One region of the Lysinibacillus sp. GJ-1 genome, then DNA from elsewhere that is predicted to be linked to it. Evidence: riboswitches for the same ligand, from Rfam matches in the RefSeq annotation. Region 1 holds a riboswitch; each other region holds the start of a gene.
The links. Region 1 has a riboswitch for thiamine pyrophosphate ahead of thiT (energy-coupled thiamine transporter ThiT). Riboswitches for the same ligand answer to the same signal wherever they lie in the genome.
Positions count from the first base shown of each region.

Region 2: linked by a shared signal. The riboswitch ahead of thiC (phosphomethylpyrimidine synthase ThiC) and the one ahead of thiT (energy-coupled thiamine transporter ThiT) in region 1 are both predicted to bind thiamine pyrophosphate.
Region 3: linked by a shared signal. The riboswitch ahead of LO754_RS11105 (thiamine phosphate synthase) and the one ahead of thiT (energy-coupled thiamine transporter ThiT) in region 1 are both predicted to bind thiamine pyrophosphate.

Region 1 is NZ_CP088912.1:4,076,613-4,083,449, forward strand. Features, by position in the region: gene LO754_RS20360 (hypothetical protein) at 1-353, shown strand, start outside; gene map (type I methionyl aminopeptidase) at 381-1,136, opposite strand; gene thiT (energy-coupled thiamine transporter ThiT) at 1,383-1,943, opposite strand; TPP riboswitch at 2,069-2,176, opposite strand; gene LO754_RS20375 (magnetosome magnetite crystal formation protein family) at 2,303-2,635, shown strand; gene LO754_RS23555 (hypothetical protein) at 2,664-2,786, shown strand; gene LO754_RS20380 (AAA family ATPase) at 2,889-5,969, opposite strand; gene LO754_RS20385 (exonuclease SbcCD subunit D) at 5,966-6,837, opposite strand, start outside.
Region 2 is NZ_CP088912.1:202,508-209,344, reverse strand. Features, by position in the region: gene LO754_RS00945 (methyl-accepting chemotaxis protein) at 1-1,663, shown strand, start outside; gene thiC (phosphomethylpyrimidine synthase ThiC) at 1,767-3,545, opposite strand; TPP riboswitch at 3,696-3,810, opposite strand; partial or broken gene LO754_RS00935 (AEC family transporter) at 3,893-4,821, opposite strand; gene LO754_RS00930 (hypothetical protein) at 5,266-5,433, opposite strand; gene LO754_RS00925 (methyl-accepting chemotaxis protein) at 5,879-6,837, opposite strand, start outside.
Region 3 is NZ_CP088912.1:2,329,317-2,336,153, forward strand. Features, by position in the region: gene LO754_RS11080 (acyl-CoA synthetase family protein) at 23-259, opposite strand; partial or broken gene LO754_RS11085 (ThiF family adenylyltransferase) at 256-1,270, opposite strand; gene LO754_RS11090 (thiazole synthase) at 1,263-2,033, opposite strand; gene thiS (sulfur carrier protein ThiS) at 2,035-2,229, opposite strand; partial or broken gene LO754_RS11100 (FAD-dependent oxidoreductase) at 2,219-2,984, opposite strand; gene LO754_RS11105 (thiamine phosphate synthase) at 2,968-3,588, opposite strand; TPP riboswitch at 3,721-3,819, opposite strand; TPP riboswitch at 4,046-4,154, opposite strand; gene LO754_RS11110 (HEAT repeat domain-containing protein) at 4,758-5,186, opposite strand; gene LO754_RS11115 (DNA cytosine methyltransferase) at 6,552-6,837, opposite strand, start outside.

The sequences.
Region 1 (6,837 bases):
CCAATAATGCATTATCTGGCCGCCTTCCGATTTCACTTTACTTTGCTTGGTCTACATTTTTATTGATGACAAATACGAGTTTTACGTTAACTTCTTATGAATGGAATGGCTTTGGTCTTAGCAATCCACTTTGGGCAGTTATTTTACTGACAATTGGTGTCGTGATTGCCTTACATATACGTTATCATCATTTTGATATTGTCTATCCTAGCGTTTTCATTTGGGCATTCGTTGGCATTGCATTTCATAATCATCTTGACGAGTTGCTTGTGACGACAGCAGCCTTATTTTTATGTGGGGTACTTGTTGTTGGTATTCTATTCGTCAAAAAAAAACCTGCTTACCAAAAATAAATCGGTAAGCAGGTTTTTTATTTCGTCTTATTGCTCATCTAATGAAGTTAAAATGATTGGTTTGTCTTTTGTTACAATAATCGAATGCTCAATTTGGGCAACTAAAGATTTATCAGGCGTGATAAATGTCCAGCCATCACCAGCTTCAACGATATGCTCTGCTTTTGCTGAAATAAATGGCTCTACAGCTAACACCATGCCTTCTTTCATAATTGTTGAATCCCACGCATCATAATAGTTTAAAATGTGGTTTGGTTCATCATGCAATGAACGACCTAATCCATGACCCGTTAAGTTCATAATAACTGTTAAGTCATTGGCATAAGCCTCACGCTCTACCGCTTTCCCAATTTGGTTTAATTTCGAACCAGCTTTTACTTTTGTCATTGCACGATCAAAAGCGCTTTTTGCTACGCGGCAAAGTTTTTCTTTATCCTCATAACCTTCGCCTACTACAAAAGAAATACCTGTATCTGCAAAGTAACCATTTAAAGAGCCAGATACATCAATATTAACAATATCTCCCTCTTTAATAATACGTTGTCCTGGAATACCATGGGCAACTTCTTCATTGACACTAATACAAGTGTAGCCTGGGAAATCATACTCTCCCTTAGGACCTGAAATAGCTCCTGCTTCAGCAAACATGCGTCCTGCAATTTCATCTAATTCAAGTGTTGTCACACCAGGTTTTGTAGCTGCTTTCATCGCCTCACGAATTTCCGCACAAATGCGACCAATTTTTTTAAAGGCTTCAATTTCTTCTTGGGTTTTTACAATCATTTTTAACGTCCCTTTCATCTAATATCTACTCTTTAATATAACATAACTTTTTATGTGCATAACGCCAAAAGCTTTAATTATTCTATGCCAATAGAATTTCATAAGTGCTACTCATAGAAAAAACAGACGATTTTAAAAGTCTTTAGACATTAAAACAGCCTTTCTCTACAGTTCATTTAAACTGATTGTTCTCGATATAAAAAAAATAGTATACTAAGTGATTCTTAGCATACTATTTCCATTCATTTATAATTTTCGTTGCATTAATTGTGGCGCTGCTGTAAATAATAGAACACCGACAATAGCTGTTAAAATAGTTGCTGGTAGCATATATGTTCCATTATAAATAATTGAATAAATCCATGCATTTTGATCGCCCGCATACTCCGCAAAGAATACTGCACCTGCAATCGTGTGTGCAAGATAGCGTAAAAAACCAGCTAACACTGTTCCCATCACTATGTACAGAGCCATTTTCTTTTTGTTGAGTGCTGTTGCGGCTTTTAATACAGGTTCACGAACGATTGCCGCTAAACCTACTACAGTAAAGGCTACCCCATAATCTAGTAATCCTTGAAGCCAATGCACAATATAAGCACCAAACATTGTTTGTAGCACACCAATTAATAGACCTGTTGTAAGCCCTGACAAAAGACCCCAACGAAATGCCATTAAAATAATTGGTATCATGACTAAACTTACCGAGCCACCTTGTGCCCATACTTTAAAAGAAACTTGATCGAGCACAAGCCCTACCGCTGCAAAAATTGCAATCTCCACCAGCATGAGTAATCTTTTTTTGTCCATACTATTATTCTCTCCTTTGTTCCGATGTAGGATACAAGAGCAGGAATAGAAAACAATTATTTGGATGTGCACCTCAATCCGGCATAAAAAAACGATGCCAGGACAGAGCCTCACATCGTAAAAGTGTCGGTTTCTATCCACATCCCTACGCAAGTGTTAACTTACAGGTTCAAAGAGTAAAGGCATTACGTGCCCAGTCTCAGCTGACATCATCAGCTCCCCTTGTGGTCGTTACATCTCATTTTTATTGAACACCCTCATTGTACGCAAACACCTTTGGTATTACAACCTTTTCCTCAATTATTTTTTTGAAACTTTTACGCTTTCTATGCGTAAATATTAAAAAGGGAGGAACAATTATGGAGAATCAAAAAGTTTTATCTGCGTTTAGTTATCTCAGTGTTTTTATTGCACCATTTGTCGTTCCATTAGTCGTTTACTTTGTTTCAAAAGATAGTGAAGTCAAAAGACATTCCATTCGAGCACTTATTTCTCACTTGATTCCGTTAGTCTTGGGTATCATTTTCTTTGCTATCTCTATATTTTCTTCAATGTCATTGAACACGTTTGATCCTTCTTCAAATGGGAATACATTCATTATCATTTGGTTTGCTTCATTTGCAATTTATTTACTCGTATCATTAGGTATTGTTATTTGGAATATTGTGCAAGCTGTACGAGTTATACGTTAAAATTTAGTACTAAGGAGATGTCGTATTCATGAAAGTATCAAAAGTAGTGAAAACCGCTATAAAATTTGCACCTATTGTCATTCCTATTGTCAAAAAAGTAGTTGCTGCAAAAAAAGGGACAACACCTTACGTATCAACACGCAGAAAATAGGTGCACTGACTTCTTTTAATTGTTTGAGTGACTGGCACACAAAACCCACTTACACCACACAGTGCAAGTGGGTTTTATTTAGAATTGTTTGGGTGACTGGCACTACTTTACTTCAAAGTGTGTTGTACTATGCCCACTTAACGTTTTTTCAACATGTAAAACGGCTGGCATTGCGGCTTTTAACTCGGCTACATGTGAAATAACACCAATCATTCTTCCTGAATCTTGTAAATCAATTAACGTATCAATTGCTTTATTTAACGCTTCCTCATCTAAAGAACCAAAGCCCTCGTCGATAAACATCGTTTCAATCTGAATATTTCCTTGGAAGCTTTGAATAACATCTGCCATACCTAATGCAAGACTTAATGATGCATTAAACTTCTCCCCACCAGATAATGTTTTTACATCTCTTAATTGGTCCGTATAAGCATCATACACATCTAACCCTAACCCACTTTGCTTGGCATGCTTCTCCAAGCGATCAGAGCGCCGCAATTCAAACTGTCCATTTGATAAATGGAATAAACGAAGATTGGCTGCTGCTGTAATCTTATCTAAATAATTGATTTGAATATAACGCTCAAATGACAATTTCTTGGGATTTTGACCATTCAACACGGTGTAAAGTTCTTTTACACGGCCAGCTTCTTTTTCGAGTATCCGCATTTCCCTCGCCGTTTCATCAACTTTAACAATAAAGTCAGCACATGCTGTTGCATAATTTTTCGTCTGTTGCAATATTTTAAATGCTTCTTCAGATGTAGCTCGCAGCATCTCAAGCTTGTCTTCTAATATCGTTAAATTTTGCTTCTCTTTTCCTTCAAGATGTTGTGCTCCATCTAAGATTTGTTGCTGTAAAGAGTGCTGTTGTAAAGCGTAATCCCGGCACGCTTTACGTAATTCCTCGATTTGTACAACACTTCGCTTTGCCGCCGCATATGCTTCATATGTTGTAAAACCTACATTGTTCATGCTTGTGACAAATTGTTCTCGTTTTTCATTCAGTTTGTTTTGCAATTCCTCATAGGCTTTTTTTGCCAGTTCTTCTGCTATAGCTGCTTTATGTGACGCTTCTTTTGTTGCTTGTAGATTATGCTGGCTCGCGTTCCATGCTGCTTGTAATGCATTCTTTTGCGATTTTATATCTTCCATTGTTTGCTTTAATTGTTGCAATGACTTTACATGTTCAGGAATGTACTTTTGTTGTTCTTCTACAATTGCTTGCTGTTTAATTAATTCTTTCGACTGCTCGGCAAAATAGTGCTCTAACTGGACTTGTTTGTGTTGTAATTGTTCATTTCTTGCCAGTTGCTCTTTTAGCTTAGTCCGTGCGATAGATAGTTGATCGTTAACGATTTTTAAAACAGTAACTTGTTGCTCAATGAATTGTAATGAAGTTGTAAGATCTACTCGATCAGCTAGTGATATATGGCTAGCTTCTACCTGTTCAGCCACCTCTTGAAGCAATTGCTTTGTTGTTTTGACTGTTGCTTCTTTTTCGTAATAATTTCTCTCATTTGCATGAGCTGTCGCGCGGATTGTTTCCAGCTCCACTTCATCCACGACTGCTAGTGGCTCACTATGTGTTAATTGGTGTGTTGTACTGCCACAAACTGGACAAGCATCGCCATCTTTTAACTTGGCTGCTAAAATACTTGCCTGACTGGTAATCCATTGTTGTTCCTTAGTCTGTAGCGCTTTATTACTTTCTTGATAGAGCTGTTGCGCCCTTTGAAACGCTTGCTCAGCTAGCTCACTCGCTTGCTCATATTTTTCCAATTGAGCTAATAATGTGACTTGTTCTTTAAGCTTAGGAAGTTGTTCTAAATAACCCGCATAGGGCTCCATTTGTTTTTCATATTGCTCAATGGTTGTTGTTAACTCTTGAAGTTGGGTTTGCTCTTTTTCTAAAATGTTTAGATTATCTGCTACTGCACGTTTAGCATTATCAACAAGTTGTTGCGTTATTTCTAGTTGTTGCTGATTATGCTCAAATGCCTCAAACTTTGGTAACAGCGCTAATAGCTGCATTTCTTGTTGCAATATTTGCTGACGCACTGGTTCTTTCGCTTCTTCCTCTGAAAATAATTGCTGGGCTATTGCTAGTTGTGCTAAAGCGTTTTGATGATTTATTGTCGCTTGCTGATAAAGTTGTTCCTTATGATTTTGTTCTGTCCGTAATTCTACACACTGTTGTTCAAAAGTAAGAAGACGCTCCGCTTGTTCAGCTAATTGTATTTCCTGTTCCTTCGCTGTATATAAATGTTGTTGTTGTAACAGCATTTGCAAATGGGCTTGTCGTTGCTCCTGTTGTTCGAACTGCTCGTTCAGCGCTTTCGCCATACTGTAATATTCTTGTTCCTTTTGATGATGCGCATAGGCTTCTTCATAGCGAACCTGTTCCGTTTGGATACTAGCATTATAAAAGAATTGCTCTTCTTCAAGGGCATTTTTTAGTTGATGCATATTATCCGTATTATTGCTTATACAAATAAATAGTGTTGATGACCGTTGTGGTAATGCACCTGCAATTTGTCCAAGTAAATGTTCTTTCAATTGCTGGGCACGCTCGACATCCTTTTCTGCTTCTTTTCTTTTGATATCTAGTTTTTTGGTCATTGCATTAAAACGATCTGTTTTAAAAATTTTACGTAAAATGACTTCTTTATTGGAGGAATCAGAAGTTAATAATTTGCGAAATTCCCCCTGGGGCAACATCACAATTTGACTAAACTGATCTTTTGTTAGCCCTATAATTTCAAGCAGTTTTTTATCTACTTCATTTGTTTGCTGCTTCTCCACTATACTAAAGTCAAATTTACCATCCTTTATTTCTGCTAATTCAACTTTTCTTCCAGTGACACTTTTATTTTTTGCTTTAATATGACCTGGTTGGCGTAAAATGTGATACACTTTACCGCGCATTTCAAATACCAATTCTACTGCGGTGTAAACATCATCCGCAGCAAAGCCACTCCGAAGCATAGCTGTATCCTGACGATCTTCACCACTTCCTGCACCATACAACGCATAACAAATCGCATCAAAAATCGTTGTTTTCCCAGCGCCTGTTTTGCCTGAAATAGCAAATAAACGGTACTCTCCAAGCTGTTGGAAATCAATCACTTCTGTATGTTTATATGGACCGAAAGCAGTAATCGTTAACTTGAGTGGTTTCATCGCACTGCCTCCCGTTCCTCATCTAATAATTCTTGTAGCATCTCTAAAAACAAACGCTCGGTTTCTGGATCAGGTTGATCGCCCAAAACATCTGCATAAAATCCACGAAACAAGTCAATATCCTCTACTTTTTCCGTTTCAACAGCTTGTATTTCTTGGGCTACTTGTATTCGTGATGCTTTACGTTCAATATGCATTGCATGTGGAAAAACAGTACGGATTCGCTCCATCGGTGAGGCTACAGGTGTCGTGTCTGTTAATCGTACAAAGACATAATCATCACATGGTGGTAGTTGTAATAAATCATCCATGAAGCCTTCCACCACTCGTAGATCACGTCTTGGCACAAGCTTGCGTTTGTTAACCTCTACATGTCCATTAGCATCTAGCTCTACAATTAAAAAGCCTTTCTCATGCAAATGTTCCGACAACGAATATTTCAACGGTGAACCTGCATAACGGATTGTGTTATTCAGTACAAAGTGAGCTTTATGCAAATGGCCGAGTGCCGTATAGTTGAAATGTTCAAATAGGGCAGCGTCCACGCAATCTGACCCACCGATGGATAGCGGCCGTTCCGAATCACTTGTATTATCTTCTTCAAAGCCATATTTCGTCACAAAAGCATGTCCAATAAAAATATGCCGCTTTGTTGTATCCATCGTTTGTTGAATATGTGCGATGATTTTTTGCATTGCATCTTGATGTGACTGAATCGTATCATCTTCTAAAATAGTGCGTACGGAGGCTGGTTCTGCATATGGCACTAGGTGAAAATGCACCTCACCGAATTCATCTGTTAGAACGATTGGTGAATGTTCTTTTGTGAATTGCCCTACGATATGTAACCCACTATCTCGCATAAGAC
Region 2 (6,837 bases), 820 kb from region 1:
TATTGGATTTAGTACAATCATTCTTTTATTACTAACTATTTCCTCAATCGCTTACTACCAACTGAATCACATTAATAATTTAAATAAAGACTTATTTGAAAACCGTGTTTATAAGCTGATTCAAGTCGATAAAATTGTCATTGCTTCTTCAATGCAGAGCAACTATCTTCGTTCATATATTCTCGAACCCAATGAAGCAACCATTAAAAACCTCGATGACCAAGAAAAGTTGATTCAAGACAAGGTGGAAGAGCTAGATAGCTTATTCACTTCAGAAACGACACAAAAGCAAATGGAAGTTATTAAAGCCAATCAGGCGATTTTTGAAAAAGCAGCACTGGAGATTATTAATACATACAGTCCCGATAATTTACAACCTGCCATTGACATTCTTCGAACAAAAGCACGCCCTGCTGCTGCTGCAATCCAACAAGCCGCACATGAAATTGCATTTTATGAGGAAAGACAAGTACAGTTAGCACGTGCTGAGTCGTCAAAAGTGGAAACTATAAGCTCATCGATTATCTTAATTCTCGCTGCCTTTTCCACAAGTTTAGCCTTTCTCATCGCCTTCATTATGACAAGGATTATTACAAAGCCTGTCAATCGCCTAGCTAAGGCAGCAAATATCATTGCTACCGGTGATTTACGTCAAGAGGATGTGAAAGTAAAGACAAAAGATGAGATTCGAAAGTTAGCCGATTCATTTAATGTAATGAAAGCAAATTTGCGCTCTCTCATTGACAATATAGCGATCAATGTAGAACATACTACTACAAGTGCAGGAGAATTAGCCGCAAGCACTGACGACGTTACTTCTTCTTCAAATGACGTTGCTAAACGCGTAGAATTAATGGCTCGAGGCGGTAGTCAGGCTGTCATGACAGGGCAAGAAACCGCTATGGCCATGGACGAAACTGCACGTGGAGTCCAGCGCATCGCTGAAGCCACACAGATGCTTCATTCGAAAGCGCTTGATACACAAAGCGTTGCGACTAATGGTGAAAAGATGTTGCAAAAGACCGAAAATCAAATGATGGTTATTCAACAATCTTCAGATAAGACAAATGCGCTTATTAAACAGTTAAGTACGCAATCGACTGAGATTGAAAATATAACGAAAGTCATTACTGAAATTACCGATCAGACCAACCTACTAGCTTTGAATGCTGCCATCGAAGCAGTGCGGGCTGGCGAACATGGGCAAGGATTTGCTGTCGTGGCAGATGAAGTACGTAAATTAGCGGAGGAATCCAAAATATCAGCCAACCAAATCATTAACTTAATTAATGATATTCAGCAAAATACATTGGAAGTCGAAAAAGCGGTGAGCGTTACAGTACAAAATATTGATGAAGGCGTTTCATACATTCAACATGCGCAAAACGCATTTAATGGCATTATGGGCGCAATTGAAGATATGGCATCCGAAATAGAAGACGTTTCTGCTTCTACTCAACAAATTTCTGCAAGTACTGAAGAGGTTGCTGCATCTGTCAATGAAATGTCTGCGGTAGCAAAAAACGTGGCAGAACAATCCGAAACGATTTCAAGCGCAATTGAAGAACAAACATCCACCATCCAAGAAATGAATGCTGTTGCACAATCTTTAAACGACGGGGCTACCACCCTTCAAGCACATATAAATAAATTTAAAGTCTAAAAAGCTAAGACAAAAAAGTGTTAGATTGATTGCAGTCAATCTAACACTTTTTGCTACTATGGTGAATCGGATGTTGTCCGCGGTTTATCGGTGATTTCTTTTGTTACTGATACAATCGGCTACCAGCTTTTTTAAACTCTTGAGCCTTTTCCTTCATTCCTTGATGGATAGCTTCTGTCGTATTTAAATCTTTTTCTTTAGCATAGTTACGAATATCTTGAGAAATTCTCATACTGCAAAACTTAGGGCCACACATTGAGCAGAAATGGGCTGTTTTTGCTCCCTCTGCGGGTAATGTTTCATCGTGGTATTCTACTGCTCGTTCTGGGTCTAATGATAAGTTAAACTGATCGCGCCAGCGGAACTCAAATCGCGCTTTGGATAGCGCATCATCTCTTTGTTGTGCCCCAGGGTGCCCTTTCGCTAAGTCAGCCGCGTGTGCCGCAATTTTATAGGTAATGACCCCTACACGAACATCTTCTCGATTTGGTAAGCCTAAATGTTCCTTCGGTGTCACATAACATAGCATCGCTGTGCCAAACCAGCCAATCATCGCTGCGCCAATGGCAGATGTAATATGGTCATAGCCTGGCGCGATATCCGTTGTAAGAGGCCTCAATGTGTAAAAAGGTGCTTCTTTGCAAACTTCCAATTGTTTGTCCATATTTTCTTTAATGAGATGCATCGGTACGTGCCCAGGTCCCTCTACCATTACTTGTACATCGTGCTTCCATGCAATTTGCGTTAACTCTCCTAACGTATCAAGCTCCGCAAACTGTGCCTCATCATTGGCATCAGCAATTGAACCTGGGCGTAAACCATCCCCTAATGAAAAAGCAACATCATACGTTTTCATAATTTCACAAATTTCTTCAAAATGAGTATATAAGAAGTTTTCTTGGTGATGGAATAGGCACCATTGCGCCATAATCGAACCACCACGCGACACAATGCCCGTTACGCGATTAGCTGTGAGTGGTACATAACGAAGCAACACGCCTGCATGAATCGTAAAGTAATCCACCCCTTGTTCAGCTTGCTCGATCAACGTATCACGATACACTTCCCATGTTAAATCCTCGGCTACACCATTGACCTTTTCGAGTGCCTGATAAATTGGCACAGTTCCTACAGGTACAGCTGCATTCCGAATAATCCATTCGCGGGTTGTATGAATATGCTTGCCAGTAGATAGGTCCATTATATTATCTGCGCCCCATCGTGTAGCCCATGTCATTTTTTCAACTTCCTCTGCTATAGAGGAAGAAACAGCCGAATTACCAATATTGGCATTAATTTTGACATGAAAGTTTCGGCCAATAATCATCGGCTCTGCCTCTGGATGATTAATATTGGATGGCATAATGGCACGTCCTGCAGCAATTTCTGCACGTACAAATTCTGGTTCTACATGTTCACGAATCGCTACAAATTCCATTTCCGGGGTAATAATCCCTTGTCTTGCATAATGCAGTTGTGTCACGTTGCGACCTTTTTTTGCACGTAATGGTTTTCGGGAAAGCTCCGGAAAAACGTTTTCCTTCATACGAGGGTCGTCTGCTTTGCGGAAGCCATTATCCTCTGGTTTAATCGTCCGCCCTTCGTACTCCTCTACATCTCCACGTTCTTTTATCCACGCACTACGCAATGCAGGTAAACCTTTTGTAATATCCACTTTGTAAGTTGGATCCGTATAAGGACCGCTCGTATCATAAACACGTACTGGTGCATTATCTTCTTCTCCAAAACTACCCGTTGTTGGGCTTAGCTGAATTTCACGCATCGGTACTAAAATATCTGGGCGTGTTCCTTCTACATATACTTTTTTACTTCCGTCAAAACTTGTCATAATGGTAATGTTCTTTTCGCTAACTGTTGTCATATACTATTCCGCTCCCTTTTCCATAAATTTTCAAAAAGGACCGAATCTAGCTCACGCCAATAGGTAGCATTACAAATAAAAAAGCCGAATCCAAAAATATTGGATCCGGCTGTACATGTAAGGTTTATTTATCGCAAAAAATTCTAGGAGTGCGATGTTCATTAACTTTCCCACGCTGGTATGAGCCAGATCAGGTCCAAAGGGTCAAGAAACCTCTATGCGTTTCCCTCTCAGCCCGACTCATCGGACTCCCCTAGTTATAGCTATTAAGTTTGATGATAGTGTAACAGATTTTTCTAATAGATGGAAGTTATAATTAGATTTATCTTGCTATTATCCTCGAGTAATTACGTAAATAGCAGTTCTGCTAGATAAATGACAATTGTTACTGTTAGACAGCTAACAATCGTGGAAAAAAGAACCGTTTGCGCAGCAGTTGCCGACTCAACATCATATTCTAATGCCAAGCTAGAGCTATTGCGTGAGGTCGGAAATGCACTTGCAATGAAGAGTGACTGAGCGACAACACCATCTAAACCGAGGACAAAAATAATAAGCAATGCAACGGCTGTACTACTACTAGACGTGTAATGCAGCTAACAAACACCGTTTTATTGAACATGGACTTGATTTCAAGCTGTGATAGTTGTGCACCCAGTGTAATAAGCGCTACGGCAATAAAGCCATCAGCTACGTGGTCAATTGGAATACGGATAAATTGTGGAATGCCAATATTAAAAAAATTCATTGCCACGCCTATTATAAGGGCATGAATAATAGGCATTTTCAGGAAGTCCTTTATGATCGCCATCCCTGATTTAGTCGAAGAGATTAAATTATATAAACCATATGTATAGGTCGTCATATTTTGAAAAATAACGAGAATCACTTGGATTGCCACCCCAATGGGCTGCGTTGCAAAAATCATTTGTGCAACTGGAATACCATAGTTGCCGGAGTTAATTAGGACAACACTATTTTTAAACACTGCCGTCTCTGTTTTCGCTAGACCAAGCCCCTTCGCTAAAAAATGACTAAGCACCATTTGACTGCCGATAAAGAGCACAATAAATAATGCCACTTCCCCCAGCACTGATAACTCCACACTTGTTTCATATAAATTCACAAATACCGCAGCTGGCATAAAACAATACGTAATGAGCTGAGATAATGCTTTTAAATTAAAAGAAAATTTCTTTTGTAAAAATGCACCAAGTACAAGCAACACTAAAATAGGGGCAACTATTTTAAAGAAAATCATACCGAGATACATCATGGAGGTGACCCCCTTTCATCTCTTTCTATAGTAAAACTGTTCACGACATGGGTCAATGCTCCCCCGCTAGTATAAGTTTACATAAAAAAGAACTGCCCCTTGCTAGGACAGCTCCTTTTTATGTTTGTAGGTTTTTGCTTTGCTTTGGGGTATTTAATCTTGCTTCGCGGGTAAATCTCTTTGCTTCACGGGTATCACCCTGCTTCACGGGTAAATCACTCTGCTTCGCGGGTAAACCTCCCTATTTCCCGGATAAATCGCCCTGCTCCGCGGGGAAATCTCCCTGCTCCGCGGGGAAATCTCTCTGCTCCGCGGGTAAACCTCCCTGCTTCGCGGGTATTTCATCTTGCTCCGCGGGTAAACCACTTTGCTCCGCGGATATCACCCTGCTTCGCGGGTATTTCACCTTGTTTCGCGGATAAACCTCTCTGCTTCGCGGGGAAATCACCTTGCTCCGCGGGTATCACCCTGTTTCGCGGGTAAATCTCTCTGCTCCGCGGGTAAACCTCCCTGCTTCGCGGGTAAATCTCTCTGCTCCGCGGGTAAACCTCCCTGCTTCGCGGGTATTTCATCTTGCTCCGCGGGTAAACCACTTTGCTCCGCGGATATCACGCTGCTCCGCGGGTATTTCACCTTGTTCCGCGGGTAAATCACCTTGCTTCGCGGGTAAATCTCCCTGCTCCGCGGGTAAATCACCTTGCTCCGCGGATATCACCCTGTTTCGCGGGTAAATCTCCCTGTTCCGCGGATATTTCACTCTATTTCGCGGGTAAATCTCTCTGCTCCACGGGTATCACCCTACTCCGCGGGTAAACCTCTATGCTTCACGGGTATCACCCTGTTTCGCGGGTAAATCTCCCTGCTTCGCGGGTAAACCTCCTTGCTTCGCGGGTAAATCTCCCTGCTCCGCGGGTAAACCTCTTTGCTTCGCGGGTATTTCACCTTGTTTCGCGGATAAACCTCCCTGCTTCGCGGGTAAACCTCCTTGCTTCGCGGGTAAATCTCCCTGCTCCGCGGGTAAACCTCTCTACTTCGCGGGTATTTCCATCTCTCTTTATTAAGCAAGTTTAAATCGATTCACGACCTCTTGGAGTTCTTTAGAAATTTGGTTCATGTTGTTGATAGATTCTGCGACCTTTTCCATTTCTGCCTGTTGGTCTGCGGCTGATGCACTCACCTGTTCTGCAGAAGCAGCAGTTTCCTCTGAAACGGCAGAAATACTTTGAATCGCCGTAATGGCTTGGTCCTTTTGCTCCAACATTTGTGAAAGCTCTGACAATAGTTCATTAATTGCTGTTGCAATTGATTGAGATAGCTCGTTATTATCCTTAAAAGCTAACTCTGTATTTTGTACCGATTCATTTTGCGCTTGCATTAAGCTTGCATTGGAAGCAATAACGGATACCGTTTGCTTTGAATCTGCTAGAATGCTAGAGACCGTTTGTTTAATAACTTCTGTTTCGTTTTTAGACTGCTCTGCCAGTTTACGCACTTCCTCTGCTACTACTGCAAAGCCTTTGCCGTGTTCTCCCGCTCGAGCAGCTTCTATACTTGCATTCAGTGCTAATAGATTCGTTTGCTCTGTTATTCCTTGAATAGATGCAATAATTTGATTGATATTGTTAATATTGCTAGACAAAGATTCCATTTGACGTTGGATACGTCCATTCATTTCATTCGTTTCCGCATTTCGGTCACGTAAACTTTCCACTTCTTTCATGCCCTGCTCTGTAGAAGTTTGTGTTTTGATTGACAGCTCGTCCATTTGCTTTGACAACCTTGTAATGGCGTCAATTTGGTCAGATAAGTCAATCATTCGATAATTCGTTTCTTCTGTATCCTCTGATTGTTTTGATGCACCTTGCGCTATTTCGTTAATTGCGACAGATACTTCCTGACTTGATGCTACAATTTCATTAAAGGCTTCATGAACATGGTCGGATGATTGATTGAGCAATGTTGAAGAATTTAATACCGTATGTATGGCATCATTCGTCTTATCCAGCATATTATTAT
Region 3 (6,837 bases), 1.7 Mb from region 1:
ATATTGTTGCTTGTTCGTTTTTTCAATAGCCCTTCATCCCAATATTATCTCTGACGATGACTTCCCCAATAGATATGCTATCATGTGATACTTCATCGCCTAACTCATCAACAATTTTCACGTTCGTACCAATTATTGCATTATCTACTTTTGCTATTAAACGATAGTTTTCTTGGTCAGGTAAATCTTGAAAATGAGGTCCATTACACGAAATCGTACTTGCCCTCGGAAATATGGAACATTTTATACCTATCCTCATCCAAAATATTGATGATAGATTTTCTTCGCTTCTACAATATCATTCGTTCCATGAATTAATACACGTCCATCCCGAAAAAGAATAATCTGATTTTGATTAACTTGAAAATGAATTAAAAATGGATTTGACTTCAAATGTTGAACATGTGGAGCCAGGTTCTTTTCAAACTCAATAATATTAACTAACTTTGGTTTTGCAGGACGAATTTGAACCGTATTACGACCGCATAGTACTGCAACCTTGGTTATTGATTCTTTCGTTAAATATGGATAGGTTGGGTTTAATCCACAAGTCAAACATGTAGACTTTTTTAAACTTTTTACATTGATCTTTGTTTGCTCGTTTTTCCACAAATCAAATGCCAATAATTCTTTTCGGATTGCTTCCCAATCTTCCACTAAGATTTTCAATGCTTCTACCATTTGATGTGACACAACTTGCGTAACTGTAGGTGCAATAATTCCTACAGTATCACAAGTTGTCCCTCCGAATAAAGGAATGATTTCCATCAAACAGTGTAGGCAAGGTGTTTCATGCGGCAAAATGGTATATGTAATACCATAGCTACCTACACATGCTCCGTAAATCCATGGAATTTCATACTTGACTGCAAAATCATTTAGTAAGAAACGTGTTTCAAAATTATCTGTTGCATCGATGATTAGATCTACATCTTGAAACGCAAAAAGTTCAGATGACGAAATGTCTAGAACAAACGCTTCAATCAGCACATCACGATTAATTTTCTCTAATCTTTGTTTTGCAGCAACAGCTTTTGGCAAATGTTGAAACACATCTTCTTCACTGTATAGTTGTTGGCGTTGTAAATTTGACCAATCTACATAATCTCGGTCCACTATGGATAACTTACCTATTCCAGCACGTACAAGTATTTCGGCATTGCTACTACCTAATGCTCCTGCTCCAACAATAAGTACGTGTTTTTGTTGAATTTTTTTCAACTTGTCCTATAAATGAAAATAGTTCTTGTCTTGAATAGCGATTAATCAATAATACTCATCCCCTGTGAAGGACTACTAGCTTGAGCCCGCTCTTTTTTCTCTATAATTCCTGCTTCAAAACCTAGTCTACCTGCATGAATTGCTAGTTTCATAGCTTCTGCCATCTGCACTGGATTCTTCGCACCAGAAACTGCTGAATTTAGCAAGACTGCATCCGCACCTAGTTCAAGAGCAAGTGCTGCATCAGACGGAGTACCTATACCTGCGTCTACAATAACAGGTACTGTCGCTTGTTCAATGATAACTTGTAAATTATATGGATTTAAAATTCCTTGTCCTGAACCAATTGGCGACGCACCTGGCATAATGGCATGAACCCCAAGTTCTTGTAATTTCCGAGTAAGAACGACATCATCTGAAGTATACGGTAGTACAATAAACCCTTTTGCTAAAAGCATTTCACATGCACGATATGTTTCTAATGGATCAGGCAATAATGTATCATCACACCCGATTATTTCAACTTTCACCATATCGCATAACCCAGATGCTTTTGCTAGTTTAGCAATACGTACTGCTTCCTCAGCTGTTTTCGCACCAGCAGTATTTGGTAATAATCGATAGTTTGATAAATCTATTTTATCTAGCAAATTAGGCTGGGATGGTTCAAAAATATTCATACGACGCACAGCAAATGTTAAAATTTCAGCTTCTGATGCTTCTATTGCTCCTTTTTGAATATCAAAATCTGAAAATTTCCCTGTTCCTAGTAATAATCTTGAAGTAAATGTATATGGTCCAATTTGATACATGTTAACCCCCTCCGACAAATGTAACAATCTCAATAGAATCAGTAGACTTAACCACTGTCGAATAATTTTCTTTTTTCAAAATTACGCCGTTTTGTTCGACAACAACTATTTTTTCCTGAAGCCCTAAGTGAATCAATAAGCTCTCAATTGTTTTCACATGGTCTGGAACTTCCATCCTATTTCCATTAATAAACATAGTGTTTCACCATTAAATCTGACATATATTCTCCTACGAATGGGCTTAGCAATATGCTATAACGATAATGTCCTGTTGATACAAATTGCCCTTGAATTGTCGAATGTACTTCCATATAACTTCTGCCTCCATTTCGAAATCCTGCCCATGTTCGGTCCCAACTCGCATCTTGTAGGGCTGAAACAATAGAAAATGCCTTTTGTAATATGTCTACAATACTCATTGCTTTAACATCTCTTGATATGAATTTGGCTCTATCGTTGCACCAGTGACGTATTTACTATAACGTTTTGATACAATATAAAATCGTTTTAAAAATATAGGAGCATTAAGTAATGGGCAATTACTTTTTAAGGAAATCACTTCCATTTGGTTCAAAATTTCTTAATTCTTCTGAAAAAAGCAACAATGTTTCTTCTCCAGCTGATACTTGCCAAAAGCGAATTTGTTGATACGTTCAAATTCTTCTTCTGAATTTGCAATCCTGTATATTCCTTTCACTTTGTACCCTATATCAATACCTGTTTTTGCACGGATTTTTTCGGCTACTTTTGGAAATAATGTTCGACTTTTTCTTACCATTTCATACAAAAGATCGTCATCCCATTGTGCTGAACCCCTAGTAATCCAGCAGCTACATGTGAAGCACCCTCTGCAATTACCTTTTTCTCAAGAATTACTACGTGTAAAACGCGTTCAGCAAGTCAATGTGCGATTGTACTACCGATGATGATCATACTATCGAAACTTTTCATCTTCCCACTCCTTAAGTTGACGAGCATATTCTTTTACCTTTTCAATAGGGTCATTTGCCTGCCAAATTCCTGACATCACTGCAATTCCTGAAACTCCTGACGCACATACTTCTTTTGTATTTTGCGGAGTGATTCCACCGATAGCAATCACAGGAATAGATACAGTGCTTACAAGCTGTTGTAATAATTTTGTTCCACGACAAGCGATTCCTTTCTTACTTTCTGTATCAAAAATATGTCCATAGAGTAACCAATCTACTTTTGTATTTGTAGCCTCTTCAAGAGAGTGAATAGATGCACCAATTTTAAGATTTGAGAACTTCTCACTTGCGATAGCTACAGGAATACTACGATAACCTATTTGCACATGAGAAACATCCGCAGCAAGTGCAACATCGATTCGATCATTAATCACAATCTTTTGTAATGGAAAGCCTGCATATTTTAATTTTCTTATACAATCAAAGAGTTCAGAAGCAGTGCAACTTGGCTCACGAATATGCAAATAGCTTATATAGGGTTCAAACTTAGTTACAAAATGGACCACTTCATGTAGTGAATGCTGGCCATCTGTAATGATATGGAGCGCTATTTTTTTATTCATTTCTTAAATCATCCTATTCTTTCATATCTAAAATAGAAATTAAGTTGTTGTTCACTTCCTTTCATTATAATTCCATACAAAAAGCCACCCCTCAAGCATAGAGAAGTGGCTATAAATCTTGTACATTGAAGTACAAAAAGTAAGCCACTTCCCTTCGCTAGTATGATCTAGATCAGGTTCAAAGAGTTGAGTTTCCTCTCTCAGCACATCCGTGCACCCCTAGTGGTCTTTTCAATATTCAATTAAAATGTTATAGCAAATAAAGTGAAACTTCCATCAAGCGGGACTTCTTCATCCCCACTTGATGGTTAGTCGAACCAATCGGCTCTTACAGGCAGTTATCCCCCATCTTTCTTCTTCGCTTCTCTCAATCTTTAGATGAGGGTTATACAGCCCGTTAATGAAAGATAAAAAAGCCCTTGCTTCCACAATAAGGAAACAAGGACTTGTATAATAGACAATATCCTATCTGCTTCCCTACGCCAGCATAATCTAGATCAGGTAAAAGGATCATGAGCTTACGGCTCTACTCTCAGCTGGCAACACCAGCTCTCCTAGCAATTATTGTATGAAATTACAAATTAAAGTATAGCACTACCGATTTAATTGTTCAATAATGTATTATTAGAATAAAATCAAATCTTTATACTGCAAAAGCTGACTCATTAAAACACAGGGCTCAGCTTTAAATTCATAGAAATCTATTTTTAAGAAAAGATGTTAGTTTAATTATGGATTATGTTGCAACAGTGCGCTATGCAAATCATGTCATTGTTTAGCTATAAATGATTCATAAATGCATTAACTATAAGGATTGTTCCTACCCTTGTTAATGCTTTTTTCAGTTGTTATGTAAACGATTATTACAAGTTTTGGAACAGAGGTTGATAGACAGGATTGTTCTTGTTCTGCAATCGGGCCATTTTCTTGAGTAACACATTTAAAGAAAATCGTTATGGAGCTAAGAAATTGTGCAGATTTTTACTTAAAATAAAGGAGCAGGTTAAGTTAATAAGTTGTTTGTTTTATCATTAAATAAGAAGGATAATCAATAGAAGAAGTAATTCAATTTAATATTAGTTTCGATGAACCGCAGCGTAAGATAAGAAAAAGCCATTCCCTCCACAATCGGAGAGAATGACTTGCTTTCATAAGTCGTAAAACTATTGTTACAATTTTGCCCAACGTTCCTCTAACCAGTTCATAAATTCTGCACCTTTGTCGCCTTCATACGCATCAAAGACATCTAAACGCATACGTTTTAGTTTATCCGCAAAATCTGCCACTGTATGGTCCTTTGGCAAGCTCTTTTTAACCCGTAGGAAAATTTTGTCTGTTCCTTTGATAATATCAAAACGTGCAGGTGATGGTTTCTCTACGTCCTCGCCAAGCGCCACAAGTGCTTCATAGGCTGCTAATTGGACCTTGTTGACAGTATCATGTTCCATACGATTTTTTAATATATCTATGATTTTGTCATGTTGATAAGCCGATAATATTTCGACTGCGGCTAAACGCTCTCGCCAGCTAGACGTATAATAGGCCTGTTTTTTTAATGTTTCATACTGCTCAGGTAATGCTGTTTCAAATTGTTTCAAGTGAGTGCACCTCTTTTTTTCACTAGAGGAAAAATGAATTCTTCTTCTGCTTTTCTTATTATACATTGTCTTGGTGAAAATAGCGATGAATCGCTGGTAAACACATATATATATATATAATGGAAACTAACTATATTAAGGTGAACCGTATCATAATTATGTACTATTCTTTATAGATTTGCCTTTCTTTTTAAACGAACGAAGGCTTTAGTTTAAGAAGAAATATGGTTATGATTTTCCACAATCGTGCGCTTTTCTAGAGTTACGAGAAAAGCCTAATTTCTCAATTTTAATGCGAGAAACGGGGCTTTTTTATATTTACTTATAGGGCAAATTGCCAAATAACTAACTTTATCAATAATTCTCACCAATTTTGGTTTAATTAAGTGTATCAAGTTACAATCTGTGATATCCTCCATTACAATTCATTTAAAACAGAGATAACGTTTGTTGTTCCAATTCCTCAGTTAATAGGTAAAATCTCCTTTTCTGCTTAAACTTCACTTCACAAAATTACTTTGCATAGTTTACGACATACTCATTGCACAATCTTATTAAATCGAGGTATGAATGTATATTTATTTAGTAACAGTTTAGAAGTAGTTGGGGCAGCAACAGGGCTAATCACTAAATCAATGAACGATAAACGTTGCTGTCATAATGTTTATAGACTATGGAACATATTTCATGATATACTGTGAAAACGATGCAAAGTATAACAACAGCTAGGACGGAAATCCCATAACATCAACCTTCTACAGGTTTTTTCATATTTTTGAACTGTGCAAGATATAGCATATTAATGCTTTGTTTTGGGGCGATTTGGGGCTGAATTGGGGCTAAAAATATTGCTTGGCAGCGTATAAATGGGAATAGATAATGTATTTTAAAAATAAAGTATATTGAAATAATGTTATTAGTCTGAATATATGAACCAAAGAAAAGAGCATGTTTTGAAAAAAATAAACAAGACATGCTCTTCTTGTGTTAAATTCGGGTTGATAATTTTAATAGTTTAGTTTAGATATTACATAAAACAGGCACCATATAAAATTGATTACATGTCAGTAAAGCTTTCCAAATGTTCTAAATTATTGATTCAGCCTCTTCCCTGGATGACACACGAGCAATTGTTGAAAGATACTTTTGGGATTTATAAACTAGGTTGCCTGTAAATGTATCTCTTCCGTATATCCGTTTCTGATACTGTAACAACATGCTTTCATCTGTTATTTCTTGATTAAGTCCTTCATAAATTGATAAGTGCTTTTCTCGGTGCTCCTATACCTCCAAATAATTCTAGAATTTATTTTTTCTTCATTTATCATTTTAATTATCTCTCGTCCTTCTCCGTGCAATATATGATCAGCAAAATTCTTTCGCAATTGCCTGTATTACATTAATGGTTACACTATTTCCTGCTTGCTTGTATAGTTGCGAGTATGAGTTAACAGTTGTAGCTTTCTCAAATGCTTCATCTGGAAAGTCCTGTAATCTTAAACACTCTTTCGGTGCCAGCCTTCTAATTCGAAATTCTTCTGTTAACACTCCTTGTTGGCAACTAGTATCTAATGTATTCGCAATCCCTTTTCCTACACGCCCTCTACGAGTTTTCGAGTTAGGTACACTGTAATTTACACCATCTCCTGGG